DNA from 4 places in the Weizmannia acidilactici genome. Region 2 is predicted to be linked to each of the others. Evidence: predicted binding sites of a transcription regulator. Region 2 holds the regulator's gene; each other region holds the start of a gene.
What was found. Region 2 encodes Rex, which represses fermentation and respiration genes when NADH is low (regulators of the CRP and FNR family bind a similar motif). Its sites were predicted from a motif close to TTGTGAAATATTTCACAA; they were not measured.
Positions count from the first base shown of each region.

Region 1 (4,361 bases), on a different contig from region 2:
GGCCTAGAAGTGGCTATTTACCCAAAAGCCGAACCAAACCCGACAGATAAAAATGTGGAAGACGGGTTAAAAGTATATGAGGAAGAAAAATGCGACTCGATCGTTTCGCTTGGCGGCGGCAGCGCGCATGACTGTGCGAAAGGGATCGGACTTGTCGTGGCGAACGGTGGCAGAATCCATGACTATGAAGGGCTCGACCGTTCCGAAAAGCCGATGGTGCCTTTAGTTGCCATTAACACGACAGCCGGAACCGCAAGTGAAATGACGAAATTCACCATTATTACCGATACGAGCCGAAAAGTAAAAATGGCGATTGTTGATAAACATGTAACGCCGGTTTTATCAATCAATGATCCGTTGTTAATGGTTGGTATGCCGCCATCTTTGACCGCTGCAACCGGCCTTGATGCATTGACGCACGCGGTTGAAGCGTATGTTTCGACGGCAGCAACGCCGATTACGGATGCATGCGCGATTAAAGCGATTCAAATTATCCCGAAATATTTGCCGCGGGCTGTCGCAAACGGACACGACATCGAAGCACGCGAACAAATGGTATATGCGCAGTATCTGGCCGGCATGGCATTCAACAATGCGTCTTTGGGTTATGTCCATGCGATTGCACACCAATTCGGCGGCTTTTATAATTTGCCGCACGGTGTCTGCAATGCCATTTTACTCCCGCATGTCTGCCGGTTCAACCTGATTGCGCGGAAAGAAAGATTTGCGGACATTGCCGCGGCATTGGGCGAAAGGACAGAAGGATTAAGCGTACAAGAAGCGGCGGAAAAAGCGATTGCAGCAATCGAAAGGCTGGCGGAACAACTGAACATTCCGAAAGGCTTCAAGGAACTCGGGGCAAAAGAAGAAGACATCGAAATCCTCGCCAAGCATGCGATGCAGGATGCGTGCGCGGCCACAAACCCGCGCAAACCGACGCAAAAAGAAGTCGAAGCCATTATTGCGGCTGCAATGTAAATATTATAAAAAATAGAACAAATAAAGGGACATCTCTTCTGTTATAATCAATAAAGGTAGTTGAAAAGTTACTCAAAAAAACCGCCTCCATTCAATGTTTGCTAGACACTTACATTATAATGGAAAAGGCGGTTTTTTGTATTTTCTCTGTATATTGTATGTGTCAAGTTTTTCTCGACATCGTTTAAAAATCAGTGATTTCCAGACACTCTTTGTACGCTTTTGGCTACAGCGCTTTGCTTGCTTCTCTGGATAAGGGGCAATCCCAAAAGCAGTTAAACCGGGCATATGATGATCGCGAAATTTACTCGCTTTCCGCACGCGTCGCGAGCCTCCTCGCTCGTCCCTCAAGCACACTGGGTCTCGCCCGGCTCGCTTTTCCCGCAGAAGTCTCAGAAATTAGCGATCATTTATATTCCCAGCTTTTTAAAGGATGTTGGGATTGCCCCTTATCCAGGTGAAAAACCTAAATATCTTGCTTAAATTCCCTATTGCTGATACAGTGCTTGTATACAGGCTGATTGATCCCTGTTTTGCACCGATTGACGGGCGTACAGGCTGTTTAAGCAGCTGGGCGGGTTTTACAGCTTGCTTCTATTCGCGCTGCTTTCTTGCGCTTCTTGTTTGGTGTTTCAGATAAGCATTTCTTAATGTCCGGTTGGTTGAGCATTCCTTGTTATTTTAACCATGGCTTCCCCGCCTTCTTTGCTCCAATGCATCCCCCAGATGTGCCTTTGGTTGGATTCTCTGGCACCGCCCGGCACATTTTCCACTTTCTCTCTCCAGTCAAAAATGCGTTTCTAGTTCTTTTGGGATATAAGTACGGAACTCCTTGGTTTTTTGAGATGCTTCTCATCCGCCAATGTACTTTTATAGGTATCTAAATGCAATATAAACCTGCCTAAATCACGGGTATTTATCGCTTTTTTAACCTGTTCCTTCACTTCACTTTTTCCTCCCACGAATGTCTATACCCTGATCCTCCGTCGCTGTTTGTAATCATCCGTGCTTTTTGGGACACGGGTTTTAATCCATCAAAAAAGCTACGGCCTGTAACCTGCTTATTCCATTATTTACGATAATGAAATAATTTAGGCTACAGGCCAGCCAATACTCATTTTCGTGTATAGTGATGTCTACTTAGAAATGAAGTTGTTTGGGACAGCCCCCTATTTGTCTGTCTGAACGCGGGGCATCCGCATTTCGGCTTGTCCAGCTTTGGTGAAATCGCTTCATAAACGTTCAAAATTTATACATACACAAATAGGAGAAATGGCGATATGATAGAAAAGCAGTTGTTTGTGACAGAATTCACAATTAAATACTTCACGATGGAGATGGTTATTTATGTACGAAGCCGTTGATTCGGTTATTCAAATGGCACTCAATAAGAAAAAAGTGTTGGAAGAATCGCTGCTCCGTTATGTGACAAAAGCAGCTCTGGCAAGTATGTTTATCGGTTTCGCCATCATTATTTGTTATCGCCTTGCAGAGCCGTTTTTTGATGCAAAATCGCCAGTTACTTCTTTTATGAGTTCGATCTTTTTCGGCGCAGCACTCGTTTTGATTATGTTCGGCGGCGGAGAGCTTTTCACCGGAAATACGATGATGTTTTCGATGAGTACGCTGAAAAAAGCAACTACATGGAAAGATGCACTGGCAAACTGGGCGGCAACATACGCCGGCAATATTATCGGCGCCGCGATTTTCGGTTTGTTCATTCATTATACCGGGCTTTATGCCGATACGGAAAACAGCCAGTTTTTAATGACAGTTGTCAGTGGAAAAATCAGTTTGACCACTACACAAATGCTATTTCGCTCTATTCTTTGTAACTGGCTCGTATGTTTGGCTTTCTGGGTGCCGATCAATGTAAAAGGCGACGGCACAAAAATTGCTTCGATGATGCTTCTTGTGTTCGGATTCGTCATTTCCGGCTACGAGCACAGCATTGCCAATATGGTATTGTTCTCGTTATCCTTGGCAGCACCGCACCCGGATACGATCACACTGGCTGGTATTCTCCATAACTTGGGGGTTGTGACAATCGGCAATATGATCGGCGGCGGCGTATTTGTCGGCGCAATGTACGCTTTCTTAACCTCTAAGAAAAAAGATAAAGCTTCTGTTACCGTGATTGAAACAAAAACGGTATCAAATTTTTCAGCGGAAAAATAATGTTTGAAATTTAAAAGATAAATCAAGATATAAAATTTTGACAAAACAGTTCTTATAAGGTTTCTAAAGGTTGATTCGGAGTAAAAATTTTAGCAAAGATTCACGGTTAAAATGGCTGAAAAGACATTTCAAGTCATAAATCGGATAAAGTGTATCTTTACGGGGGCCGCAAAAGAAAACCAAAATCTTTTATATCAAATATAACGGGGCTGTCCAATTTTAATTGGCACAGCCCCTTTTTCCATTAACTTTGTATCAGCTGCAGAAATTGCCTTGTGCGCCCGTGTTTTGGATCTCCAAACAACTCTTCCGGCCTGCCTTGCTCGACAATAACGCCCTGATCCATAAAAATGACTTCATCCGCTGCTTCCCGCGCAAACCGCATTTCATGGGTGACAACGACCATCGTCATACCTTCTTCAGCCAGTTCCTTCATTACGTTCAGCACGCCGCTGACCAATTCCGGATCGAGCGCGGACGTCGGTTCGTCAAAGAGCATCACTTCCGGTTCCATTGCAAGGGCGCGGGCAATGCCGGCGCGCTGCTGCTGCCCGCCGGATAAACTGAACGGATACGCATCTTTTTTATCAAGCAGGCCTACTTTCTCGAGCAGTGTCTCTGCTTTTTGTACCGCTGCCTGCCGGTTTTCTTTTTTTACAATCACAGGGCCCTCGATCACATTTTCCAGCACCGTTTTATGCGGAAAAAGATTGTACTGCTGGAATACCATGCCGGATTTTCTGCGCAAAGCCGAGATCGCTTTTTTATCGGCGGGTTGGGAAAAATCGATTTTTAAACCGCCGATTTGGATTGTGCCTTTCGAAGGGACTTCAAGCGCATTCAGACAACGGAGCAGCGTCGTTTTGCCGGAACCGGACGGACCGATAATGACAACTACTTTCCCTTTTTCAACCTTAAGGTTAATGCCTTTTAACACTTCAAGGCTGCCGAATTGTTTATGCAAATTTTCAATTGTGATCAATGTTAGCCCCCCTTACCTACTGACATATTTGTCAAAACGCCCTTCAATTTTTTGCTGGATGACGGATAAAATAAAACAAATGGCCCAATACAGGAGAGCGGCTTCCACATACAGCAGCATAAATTCATATGTCGTAGAGGCGATTTCCTGCGCTTTCCGGAATAATTCGGTCACCAAAATCAGGGAAGCCAAAGAGGTATCTTTTACAAGGCTGATAAACGTA
Region 1 is NZ_BKZR01000011.1:60,866-65,226, reverse strand. It holds gene GBH70_RS05920 (iron-containing alcohol dehydrogenase) at 1-978, shown strand, start outside; partial or broken gene GBH70_RS17115 (ISLre2 family transposase) at 1,405-1,946, opposite strand; gene GBH70_RS05915 (formate/nitrite transporter family protein) at 2,326-3,156, shown strand; gene GBH70_RS05910 (amino acid ABC transporter ATP-binding protein) at 3,401-4,138, opposite strand; gene GBH70_RS05905 (amino acid ABC transporter permease) at 4,151-4,361, opposite strand, start outside.
Region 1: the regulator Rex is predicted to act here: its motif matches at 2,278-2,295, upstream of GBH70_RS05915 (formate/nitrite transporter family protein).

Region 2 (4,361 bases):
TCCTGCGGGAAAAGCGAGCAAGAAGAGACCCCGCAGCGAGTGACGTGAGGAACAAGCAAAGAGGCTCGCGACGCGTGCGGAAAGCGAGTGAATCTCGCGATCATCAACAACCAACGATAATAATTTTTTCACAAAGAAAGGGGCGCCCCTTCAGCCAGATTACCGTCTTTTGGGACAGCCCCTTTTTGTCGGAAGGTTATTCAGAAAAATTGTGCACAATCTGTGGAAAAACTGTTTATAATTTATCCGTTCTGTGAAAAACTTTTAAAAAATTTTTTGCACATCCTGTGATTAATGTGGATAAATCTGTTGATAATTGTGGATTTTGTGGAAAAATAAGTTAAAAAGCAAGAAACCAACAAACAAGCTGTGAATAAATCTGTGAATGATCGAGACGACCCGCTATCGAAAATTGTTGATATTTGTTGAAAAAATTCCGGCGTTAAAAAAGTTGTATAAAAAAAACGGTGGGATCATACCACAATTGGTATCAGCCCGCCGCTTTTCACAACTTCTTTTTCCACAGCGACCCGCATGCTTATTCCGCAATTTCCGCCCACTCATCCATCAGGGCATCCAGCTCGTTTTTCCTCTTTTCCAGTTCATCCGTTACTTCACGCATTTTCACATGATCTTGGAAAACATCCGGATCCGCCAGCTTTTCTTCCCACCCGCTGATTTCGGTTTCCAGCGCTTCGATTTTTGCTTCAATTTCTTCGATTCTCCGCTTTCTTTGGCGTTCCAGTTTTTTTGCTTCCTTATCCTGTTGATAAGTGCTTTTGGTCGGCTGCATCGCTTTTTCCGCTTCTTTTTCCGCTTTTTCCAGCCGCTCAAGTTCCAACATTTCTTCCCGTTTTTGCACATAATAATCATAGTCGCCGAGAAATTCCTGTGTGCCGTCCTTCGAAAGTTCGACGACTTTCGTGGCAATCCGGTTAATAAAGTAACGGTCATGCGAAATAAATAAAATGGTTCCCGGGTAATCAATTAAAGCATTTTCGAGCACTTCTTTGCTGTCCAGGTCAAGATGGTTTGTCGGTTCGTCAAGGATGAGAAAGTTGGCTTTTTGCAGCATTAATTTGGCAAGGGCAAGCCGGGCTTTTTCGCCGCCGCTTAAGGAGGAGACAGTTTTAAGCACGTCATCGCCTGAAAAAAGGAAATTCCCTAGTGCAGTACGGATTTCTTTTTCGGATTTAAGCGGGTATTCATCCCATAATTCCTGCAAAACGGTTTTGTTGGAAGACAAGTCCGCCTGTTCCTGGTCGTAATAGCCGGTTGTTACGTTGGATCCGAATTGGATCGTTCCTGATAGAAGGGGAAGTTTATTTAAGATGGTTTTGATGAGCGTTGATTTGCCGATGCCGTTCGGTCCGACAAGGGCAACGCTGTCTTCCCGTTTCACGGAAAGATTGATATTTCGCGCAACAGCTTCCCCACCATAGCCGATGGAAGCCTCCTGCACTTGGAGCACTTCGTTGCCGCTTTGTTTTTCGATTTCAAAAGAAAAATGGGCCGATTTTTCATCACCGAGCGGTCTGTCCATTAATTCCATTTTTTCAAGCTGTTTTCTCCGGCTTTGTGCCCGTTTTGTCGTCGTGGCGCGCGCGATATTTTTTTGGATAAATTCCTGCAGTTTCGTGACTTCTTCCTGTTGTTTTTCGTATTGTTTCAAATCCCGTTCGTACTGGGCAGCTTTCTGTTCCAGGTAGCGGCTGTAATTACCATAGTATTTCTTGATCGAATGCCTTGAAATTTCGTATACCTGGTTGACGACTTTGTCGAGAAAATAACGGTCGTGGGAAACGATCAGGATCGCGCCCTGGTAGCCCTGCAAATATTGCTCAAGCCAGGTGAGCGTTTCGATATCAAGATGGTTTGTAGGCTCATCCAAAATTAAAATATCTGGTTTGGACAGCAATAATTTTGCCAGCCCCAGCCGCGTTTTTTGCCCGCCACTTAATGTATGGATCGGGGTGCTGTAGTCGTACTGATGAAAACGGAACCCGTGCAGGATGGAGCGGATGTCCGCCTCGATCTGGTATCCGCCTTCCTCTTTAAAGCGGGTCTGAAGCTCATCATAAGCCTGTAAAATTTTTTCATATTCAGCCGGACGGTTATAAATGGAAGGATCCGCCATTTTTTGTTCAAGCGCCCGCAGCTGTTTTTCCATATTGAGCAGGCCCTTAAATACGGACATCATTTCATCCCAAATGGAAAGATTGGATTCCAACCCTGAATTTTGGGCCAAATATCCAATTTCGACCCCGTTCGGTTTCGTAATCGTTCCTTCATCATATGACAGCTGGCCGGCAATGATTTTCAGCAGGGTCGATTTCCCTGCCCCGTTTCTTCCGACTAAAGCAATGCGGTCTTTTGTCTGGATTTCCAATTTTATATTCGATAAAATAAGTTCAGCACCAAAATATTTTGTGACTTGTTGAACTTGCAGCAACATCATGGCCATTTTCACCTCTATATTATTGTAAGTGTACAGGATGCAGCTCTGCAACTCAACTGAGGCACGCGAATATTGTCAAAAATCTTTTCACATAAATCAATGAAAAATATGCAAATTTGTGATATATTTAACATGGTTGGAGAGAGAATGGGCGTAAGATTAAATTTTTTCAGAGACGGTTATTTTTTATTTATAAAAACAGGAGTAATATAAAATCATGGATTGGTAGCGCTGCCAAATATCTCGAAAACTAAAAGGAACCAACTTGGGGGATTTCACATGAAAGATGAATCAGCTAAAATACCACAAGCCACCGCGAAACGATTACCATTGTATTACCGTTATTTGAGAAATTTGTACACTCTTGGCAAGCAGAGGGTCTCTTCAGCGGAACTGAGCGAAGCGGTGAAAGTCGATTCGGCGACGATCCGCAGGGATTTTTCTTATTTCGGGGCGCTCGGGAAAAAAGGGTACGGTTATAATGTTAAATATTTATTGTCTTTCTTCAGCAAGACGCTTAACCAGGATGAAATGACAAATGTGGCGCTCATTGGGGTAGGAAACTTGGGAACTGCCCTTTTGAACTATAATTTTTCCAAAAACAACAGCGCTCGGATTGTGATGGCCTTTGATAACGATGAAAGCAAAGTAGGAAAACGGGTCGGCAATGTGCCGATTTACAGCATGAACGATTTAAAGGAGCGGCTTCGTCAGGAAGACGTGACGGTCGTGATTTTAACGGTTCCGGCCATTGCCGCGCAGACTGTGACAGATGAACTTGCGGATACAAACGTGAAGGGAATCTTGAATTTCACGCCTGCCAGGCTAAATGTCCCGCCGAATGTCCGCGTCCACCATATTGATTTGGCCGTGGAACTGCAAGCCCTCATCTACTTTTTGCAGCATTATTCAAATGATGCCGAAAATTCGAAAGAAAAAACCGTCAAATCATAGCCAAAACTCCCTTTTTCCGTTATCATAATGGGTACAGGGGGTGGCCCGAAGTGGGAACGGAATTCAAGGGAAAGCTGTCCGGTAGTTTTGGTTTGAAGGTGTTGCATAGCGGAGCCGAAAATGGGGAGGATCGAAAGGCGGAAATGAAAGGTGAACGGCCTTGAATCCGAAAAACATGACGGTTGCCGAGCATATTCAGGAATTGAGAAAGCGGCTGATTACGGTTCTCGTTTTCTTTGTGTTTGCGATGATTGTGGGATTATTTGCCGCCAAACCTGTGATCCGTTATTTGCAGCATGCTGAAGAAGCCGAAGTGTTAACGATGAACGCCTTCAGGGTGACGGATCCGATTAAGGTTTTTATGGAAGTATCTGTTGTCATTGCATGCTTGCTGACGCTCCCGGTGATTCTGTACCAGCTGTGGGCGTTTGTAAGCCCTGGCCTGTATGAGAAGGAAAGGAAAATCACATTAAGCTATATTCCCATTTCCATTTTGCTGTTTATGCTTGGCATTTCATTTTCTTACTTTGTTCTTTTTCCATTTATGGTGGAATTTATGATGGAATTGTCGGCGGAAATGGGAGTCCATACGGTTATTGGCATCCGTGAATATTTCCAATTTCTTCTGCAAATTACGCTTCCTTTTGGATTTGTGTTCCAGATGCCGGTTGTAGTCATGTTTCTCACCCGGCTTGGCGTCATTACACCAATGCTGTTAAAAAAGGCACGAAAATACGCGTATGTTGCTTTAATTGCGGCGGCAGCCATCATTACACCGCCCGATGTATTTTCGCAGCTGATGGCCGGCGTACCGCTGATTTTGCTGTACGAAATCAGCGCAGTCGTCTCAAAATTTTCATACCTTAAAGCAAAAAAAGGAGAAAAAGAAATAACCATTGATGAGCAAACGATGATTTCTGAATGAGTGCCGGTTTGCACACGGCCGCCA
Region 2 is NZ_BKZR01000026.1:4,492-8,852, forward strand. It holds gene GBH70_RS10485 (ABC-F family ATP-binding cassette domain-containing protein) at 539-2,458, opposite strand; gene GBH70_RS10490 (redox-sensing transcriptional repressor Rex) at 2,738-3,412, shown strand; gene tatC (twin-arginine translocase subunit TatC) at 3,573-4,337, shown strand.

Region 3 (4,361 bases), on a different contig from region 2:
AACAACAGCACTGCCGCAAAAAGCGAAAGGACACTCAACCTTTTTGCCACCATTTGAAGCAGTAGAAGGACATCACTCATCATACACGTCCCCCAATCTAAGATGTAAAGCGTGCTTTCCTCTATGATATGCGCATTTTTTGTCCGTTGTGCCGCTTCGTTTTTTGCAGTTTTATTACGAAATCGGATTTTTGCAAAAAAGCGCCGGGGCATTTGCTTCGATTTTTAATGAAATGGGACTATTCGGTACGAAATCTCCCTGGTGCGTTTCGTTTTCATTTTTCATCAACAGGGAATGTTGTATGAGAAAACCGCAGCATATTTCATTCGCATTGAATTGCGAACCGGAGCGTTTTCCGAAAAAGGTCCTGGTGCGTTTCGTTTCAATTTTTTTACAAATTGGACCATAATAAAAAAGAACGAAATTACAGGAAAGGAGCATCACAAGTTGGACAAATACAGCAAATTGTTTGAACCGATGACGTTTAAAAGCGGCGTAAAGACGGACAACCGCATTGTGATGGCGCCGATGACCCACTATTCCTCCAACGATGACGGAACGGTTTCCGAGGCCGAACTCCGCTATTATGCGGAACGTTCCAATGGGCCGGGTGTCGTGATTACAGCATGCGCCAACGTAACGGCCAACGGGAAAGCTTTCCCGGGGCAGCCCGGCGCCCATGTTGACAGCATGATCGAAGGAATGAGGAAACTTGCGGAAACCATTCAAAAGAACGGATCAAAAGCCGTGCTGCAAATCCATCATGGCGGCCGCGAATGCCCGCCAGAGCTCGTTCCGGACGGGGATGTCGTCAGCGCAAGCGCAGTGGACTCTTCAAACGGCAATGTGCATGCACGCGCATTGACGGACGAAGAAACCGCGGAAATTGTGCGGGCGTACGGAGAAGCTACCCGGCGCGCGATTGAAGCGGGCTTTGACGGGGTGGAAATCCACGGTGCGAACGGCTATCTCATTCAGCAATTTTTCTCCCCGTTTACAAACCGGCGTGATGATCGCTGGGGCGGCAGCCTGGAAAAACGGCTCGCTTTTCCGCTCGCCGTTGTCGATGCAGTGAAAAAAGCGGTCTCCGAACATACCAGGCGGCCGTTTTTAGTCGGGTATAGGCTTTCTCCGGAAGAACCGTACGAACCGGGCATTACAATGGACGAAACTTTTGCGCTTTTGGATGCCCTCGTTGAAAAAGATCTCGACTATCTGCATATTTCACTGCAGGATTTCTGGTCGAATGCCCGCCGCGGCGGAGATCCGGGCCGCTCCCGCATCGAACAGATTTTGGAACGCGTAGACGGCAAAGTGCCGGTGATCGGCGTCGGTTCGCTGCATACCGGCGAAGATGTTTTGAAAGCAATGGAAACAGGTGTGCCGCTTGTTGCCCTCGGACGTGAGCTGATTATGGAACCGCACTGGGTGGAAAAAATCCGCGCCGGAAAAGAAGATGAAATCCAAACGGCGCTCCGAAAAGATGACCGCGAACGGCTTGTTATTCCGGAACCGCTTTGGAACGGGATCGTGTCCAGGCCCGGCTGGTTCCCGTTTGAATCCTGATTTTTTAAAACTGAACTCCATATCTTAGGCAGCACGCTTTTGATCAACTTTGGAACCGAACCGGCTTTAAAAAGTTGGTTCGGTTTTCTTGACTTTTTTTACTTACGATATTAAACTAGGTTACGAAAAGTAAGTTTTGAGAAATAAATGACCGGGAGGAATTTTTGATGGCAAATGCAAAATGGGCAGTAGACTATGCGCACAGTTCAATTGATTTTACGGTAAAACATATGATGATTTCGAAAGTGAAAGGGTCTTTCCAAAAATTTGAGGCGGACATCGAAGCCGATCCGCAAGATTTAACTTCCGCGAAAATTTCTTTTACAGTTGATGCAAGCAGCATCCATACAAAAAATGCCGACCGCGACAATCACCTGCGTTCTGCTGATTTCTTCGATGTGGAAAACTACCCGAATATTACGTTCGTTTCCAAATCGGTTACGAAAACGGGCGCCAATACGTATGATGTTACCGGCGACTTGACGATCCACGGCGTGACAAAAGAAGAAACATTCAAAGTCACGTTTGAAGGGTTGTCGAAAAACCCGATGAGCGGTGCAGAAACGGCCGGCTTCAGCGCCGAAGGATCCGTAAAACGGAGCGACTACGGCCTCACCTGGAACGCAGCGCTTGAAACAGGCGGCGTACTGGTCGGTGATGAAATTAAATTTACAGTTGAAGTGGAAGCAAGCAAAGCGGAATAAGTTCTTAGGGCGCCAATGTGGTTGGCGCTCTTTTTATTTTTCAGGCAGATATACTTATATAACGTCTTTTTCATTTTAGGATGCACGATAGCGGTCACCAATGGGTTTTGCACTCTGTTTATTTGGGGTTGTGTACCCCGTCAGGTATTTGGAACCATTCGTGGATATCTTTCCTTGGCCCGGATTTTTTCTGCAAGGATACCCCGGAATTTTTAGCAAAGACCCAAATAAGAATTTTTCTCAATTAATGTGATATGCATCACAAACAAGCGGGAGCGGATGCATTATCATAAGATTAGCAAACCGAAAAGGAGTGGATTGGATGGAACGTTTTACGACGAGCCAGACCGTGGGGGAAATTGTGACACTGTTTCCGAAAGCAGCGGATCTGTTTAAAGCAAACCGCATTGATTTTTGCTGCGGCGGCAATGTTTCTGTGAAAGAAGCGGCGGAAAAACGCAATCTTTCGGCAGATGAACTGATTGCGGCGATTCAGGAAATATACGACAAACATGCCGGCAGCGGCAATGAGAAAAATTGGAATGAAGCAAGCTACACGGAAATTGTCAACCATATCCAGGAGACCTACCACGCATTTTTGCGTGAGGAACTGCCGAATTTGAGTCCGTATGTGACAAAAGTAATGCGCGTCCACGGCGAGAACCATCCGCATCTCGTTGAAGTGCACGAAATGTTCAACCGTTTGAAAGCGGAGCTCTTAGAACATACCGAAAAAGAAGATGCCGAACAATTCCCGGCGATCCGCGCGTATGACCTTAATCCGACGGCGGAAAACCTGGCGACTGCAACAAAAGAATTGACCGATCTTGAAACCGAGCATGCTTCCGTCGGCGATATTTTGCACCGCCTTCGTGAGATTACGAATGACTACACGCTTCCGGAAGGGGCATGCCGGACATTCCAGCTTGTTTACCGCCGCCTGGAAAACTTTGAAAATGATACATTCCAGCACATTCATTTGGAAAACAATATTTTGTTTAAGCGCCTGCTTGAAGAAGCCGTTTAACACGTTAGAAGGCTGCCTCATGGATTTGGGACAGCCTTTGCCCCTTCATGAAAGACAAATTGCGGTTCACTGTGATTGTTTTTGTCCTTTATCACTCTTATGAAAGACATTTGGCACCCGGTTCGCCTTTCTTTTGTCTTTCATCACCTTTATGAAGGACATTTCCGTGTACAGTTCTCCCCGTTTTTGGATCTGTCCCAAAAGCCCCTTTTAAGCAGAAATTTTTCTCAAATGGTCTTGAGCAAGTTTCTCAGATCCATTTCTAAGGGGAAATCTTCCTCTAACGGTCGTGACATTGCTTCTCAGAACCATTTCTTCCGGAAAATTTTCCTCTAATGATCTTGAGATGACTTCTCAGAACCGTTTCTTCGGGGAATTAATTCTCTAACGGTCGTGACAGAGATACTCAAAACCATCACCGGGAAAATTTTCCCCCCCTAAGTCAGTTTACCGATTTTTGGAACATCTCCGCCCAATCCATTTTCAGACCCCGAGCAGTTCGTTTGTCAGTTTTTCCTGGTGGATCAGATAGGTTCCTTTTTCTTGCGGGATGATGAGGTTTTTATGTTTAAGCTGGTGAATCGTCCGGCTGACCGTTTCGCGCGTGACGCCGATCATGCTGGCGAGGTCTGAGTTGTTGAGCGGGATTTTGACGAGCACATGGTCGTTTCCGGTTTGGATGCCGTGCGTGCGGGCGAGGCGCAGGAAAAGTTTGATGACTTGCTCATAGGCATTGTTTAAAATTTGGGCTTCGAGGCGGTCCTGCAAGTCGAGGATCTCATCGCTCATCACGCCATATAAGGTCATCGTCAGCTTAGGGTTGTCAAGCAGCACTTTTTCAAAATCAGCGATTCGGGCGGCCAGAAGTTCCGTATCGGTGGCGGCCATTGAATTGGCGGGATAGCGGATTTTTCGGAAAAAGCCGACGTGCGGGAACATGTCGCCGTCGCGGAGCAGCGTGACGATCTGCTCTTTGCCGTTTGCATCGGTACGATAAATTTTCACTTCTCCCTGTTCAATAAAATACACGGCTTCCTGCGGGTCGCCCCGGAAAAAAATATGGT
Region 3 is NZ_BKZR01000008.1:78,805-83,165, reverse strand. It holds gene GBH70_RS04670 (hypothetical protein) at 1-83, opposite strand, end outside; gene GBH70_RS04665 (NADH-dependent flavin oxidoreductase) at 448-1,566, shown strand; gene GBH70_RS04660 (YceI family protein) at 1,734-2,270, shown strand; gene ric (iron-sulfur cluster repair di-iron protein) at 2,593-3,297, shown strand; gene GBH70_RS04650 (Crp/Fnr family transcriptional regulator) at 3,781-4,361, opposite strand, start outside.
Region 3: the regulator Rex is predicted to act here: its motif matches at 2,518-2,535, upstream of ric (iron-sulfur cluster repair di-iron protein).

Region 4 (4,361 bases), on a different contig from region 2:
CTAAAGAAAAATAATCCAACAAAAAACAAAAAAATATCAAATTTAATTATTTGTTTTATATTGATTTCTGGTAGATTAAGAGTTAATATGATGTTGAATAAGGAAGGGATTTCATTGGATAAAAGGAAGGTGGACTCGGTGAGTTACATCGCAGTCGATATCGGGGCATCAAGCGGCCGGCTCATTTTGGGAGAAATCAATAATGGAAAATTAGAAATGCAAGAAATCAGCCGTTTTGCAAATGGATTTACAAATCAAAACGGCACAAGCTTTTGGGATGTAGACCATCTGCTAAACCAAATATTATTAGGGTTGCAAAAAGCCAAATCAATGGGATATGAACATTGTACAGTAGGGATAGATACTTGGGCAGTAGATTATGTTTTAGTCGGCAGCAATGGAAAGCGGTTACGTGAAGCGGTTTCCTATCGTGATGCGCGGACGAAACAAACGATTCAAAAAATGGAAAAATTCATTCCGAAAAAAACCATTTATGAAAAAACCGGCATACAATTTCAACCGTTTAATACGATTTACCAATTATACGAAGAAGACAAAAAACTTTTGGATGAAACGGACAAAATTTTATTGATTCCTGACTACTTAGGTTATTGTTTAACAGGGGTTGCGGTAACGGAAGAAACAAACGGTTCAACAACCCAGTTATTGAATATCCACAAACATGATTTTGATGAAGAACTGTTAGGTTTGATCGGTGTAAAAAAATCACAGTTTGCAAAATTAACTGAACCTGGGACCATTCTTGGTCTGCTAAAAAAAGACTGGTTTCCTGAATTTGATTTACCGGATGCCGAGATTGTAACAGTTGCAACTCATGATACCGCTTCAGCTGTAGTCGGCACGCCTGGCGAAGGGGAGAACTGGGCGTATCTAAGCAGCGGAACGTGGTCGCTGCTTGGGATAGAAACGGATATCCCGGTTGTCAGCCGGCAGGCACTCGAAGAAAATTATACGAATGAATGGGGCGCTTTTAAAACGATCCGCTTCTTAAAGAATATTATGGGCATGTGGCTCATTCAGGAAGTAAGGAGAATTTTGCCGAAAAATTATACATTCCCTGAGTTTGTGGAAGAAGCAAAAAAAGTTAGTGGATTTAAGCAAGTTGTCAATTTTAATGATGAGCGTTTTTTAAACCCGGAAAATATGGTCGAAGAAATCCAACAATACTGCAGGGAAACAAACCAGGTAGTTCCGGAATCCGCAGGTGAACTTGCCAATTGTATTTATAATAACCTTGCGATTCTGTATTCAATCGCGCTTGACGAGCTTGAACAAATTACCGGAAATAAGATTGACAGGCTGCATATTGTTGGAGGCGGTTCTAACAATGAGTGGCTGAACCAGTTGACTGCCGATTTAAGCGGGAGAAACGTTTATGCAGGGCCGGGCGAAGCCACCGCTGTCGGAAATCTTCTCATGCAGATGATTGCCACTGGGCGATTAAAAGATTTAAAAGAAGCTAGGGCGCTTGTTAGAGAATCAATTGATCTTAAAATGTATCGCCCAAAGGTTATTGACCGGAAAACAATTGTTCTGAAATACAAAAAGGCTGTTAATAGCATGATGGCAGCAAAATAAACTTTATCAGGCAATAAAATTATGAAAAATCAAAATGAAATCAGGTGTATGAAAATGGCATTACAATTGGATATTTTATCATCAGGTTTTGTACAAGAAATGATGAAAACGACCGCCAATCTGTACCGGCTTGGCTGGGATGAACGGAACGGCGGAAATATCAGCTATCTTTTAAAAGAAGAAGAAGTTGCGCCGTATCTCGACTTAAACGCTGTCATCCGGACGATCCCGGTGAAGTTTGACGCAAGTGCGCTTGCAGGGAAATACTTTATTGTAACCGGGTCGGGCAAATATTTTAAAAATGTGATCGATGCTCCTGCAGTGAACCTCGGGGTGATCCGGGTGGCGCAGGACGGGAAAAATGTCGAGTTGCTTTGGGGGCTGGAAGGAGGCGGGGTGCCGACAAGCGAGCTGCCGGCGCACTTTATGACCCATATTGCAAGGCTTGCAGTGGATCCGGAACAAAGGATTGTCATCCACACACATGCGACGCACCTTTTGGCGATGACATTCACGCATCCGCTCGATGAAAAAGCTTTTACACGTACGCTTTGGCAAATGTGCACGGAATGTCTCGTCGTTTTCCCTGAAGGGGTCGGGATTATTCCTTGGATTGTTCCGGGCACAAACGAAATCGGCGAAGCCACTGCAGCCAAAATGCACGACTGCCGTCTCGTCATCTGGCCGCATCACGGCATTTACGGAGCCGGCCGCGACATGGATGAAACATTCGGACTGATTGAAACGGCCGAGAAAGCGGCACAGGTTTACACTTATGTACAGGCGCAGGGCGGTGTGAAACAAACGATTACCGACCGGCAGTTGAAAGACTTGGCAGATGCGTTTGGCGTCGCGCCAAGGGCAGGTTTTCTCGAAGTGTAATATGAAATAGAATGGCACGAACTGCTCCGTGCCATTCTCTACCCAAATACATGTGAATTCATTCACGAGGAGGAAAAAGAAAATGGCAAACAGAATCATCTTAAACGAAACATCTTACCACGGTGCGGGGGCAATCGGGCATATTCCGGAAGAAGTGAAAAAAAAGAGGGTACAAAAAAGCGCTGATTGTCACCGATGCAGATCTCGTCAAATTCGGGGTCGTGAAAAAAATTACCTATCTGCTCGATGAAAACGGGCTTACCTACGAAATTTTCGACCGAACGGTGCCGAATCCGACTATTGCGGTTGTAAAAGCAGGCGTGGAAGCATACAAAAAAGCGGGAGCGGATTATATCATCGCAATCGGCGGCGGTTCTCCGATCGATACTTCAAAAGGAATCGACATCATTATCACAAACCTGGAACATGCCGATGTGTTGAGCCTTGAAGGCGATCCGGGCACGAAAAATCCTTCGGCGCCGATCTTGGCCGTCCCGACCACTTCCGGCACCGCCGCGGAAGTTACGATTAACTACGTCATCACAGATGAAAATAACCACCGCAAATTCGTCTGCGTTGATGCGCACGATATTCCGGTTGTGGCGTTTGTGGACAGCGATATGATGATGTCGATGCCAAAAGGCTTGTGCGCATCAACCGGCATGGACGCCTTGACGCATGCGATCGAAGGCTATATTACAAAAGGCGCATGGGAACTGACAGATATGATGCACATTAAAGCGATCGAAATCATCGGCCGTTCGCTGCGCGCGTCGGTTACAGGGGATAAAAAAGCCCGCGAAGACATGGCGCTCGCCCAATATATTGCCGGCATGGGCTTCTCGAATGTCGGGCTCGGCCTCGTCCACGGCATGGCGCACCCGCTCAGTGCCTGGTACAATGCGCCGCACGGAGTTGCCTGTGCCACTTTACTGCCGACGATTTTAAAATACAACGCGGCATATACCGGTGAAAAATACAGAGACATTGCCAAAGCCCTCGGTGTAAAAGGCGTAGAATCGATGAGCCTTGAGGAAGCAAAGGAAGCGGCAGTCGAAGCCGTTGCTTGGCTTGGAAAAGACATCGGCATCCCGCAGTCGCTCGATGAACTCGGCGTCAAGAAAGAAGATATCCCGAACATTACAAAAGACGCATTCGCAGATGTTTGCACGGGCGGAAACCCGCGGGATACAAGCGTGGAAGAAATTGAAGCGTTGTACAAATCATTGCTGCATGGCTCTGTTGTCACAGCATGATGCTGATAAAGGAATGGGTCCCTTGAAAAAGATGGGGGCCCATTCTTTTCTTTTATAACATATGAAAAATTCGCTTTCATCGTGATTATCTCTGATAATATAAATGTGCGGCTGCTTCCATTTCCAATATTCGCGGGTATCATTTTTGACAAAAGTTTGTTATGCGTTGTTCGTTTTTATAAATCATTCTTGTTGTTGACTAGGTCATCATTTTCGTATCACAACCATCAAATATCAAGTTTTTTACTTAAAATTTCATACCGTCCCCGGTATTTTTGGCAGCAATCGTTCCATTTATTTTATTCAGGATATAACAGAGATGAAATGCACTTATTTAAAAAAAGCAGCGAGCTTAGATTGTTGACAGCTCACTGCTTTTTTCAACCACCCTTTATTTCGACTGGAAAATTTCTGGCTTCACTTTGATCATTCTTACCTGCTTTTCGCCCGGCTGATACTGAGCTCCGGCTGTTTGCATGCGGCAGGGAACAAGGTCAGCAACGAACCGGCAACAATCAGGATGATTCCTGCGGCAATAGCCGGTGTAATGGGTTCTTTTAAGAAAATCAAGGCAAGAATCGGTGCCAGTGCAGGTTTAATAAAGAACACCATCGATGCTATGGA
Region 4 is NZ_BKZR01000051.1:14,593-18,953, forward strand. It holds gene rhaB (rhamnulokinase) at 139-1,599, shown strand; gene rhaD (rhamnulose-1-phosphate aldolase) at 1,654-2,481, shown strand; gene fucO (lactaldehyde reductase) at 2,667-3,737, shown strand; gene GBH70_RS14625 (DMT family transporter) at 4,170-4,361, opposite strand, start outside.
Region 4: the regulator Rex is predicted to act here: its motif matches at 2,532-2,549, upstream of fucO (lactaldehyde reductase).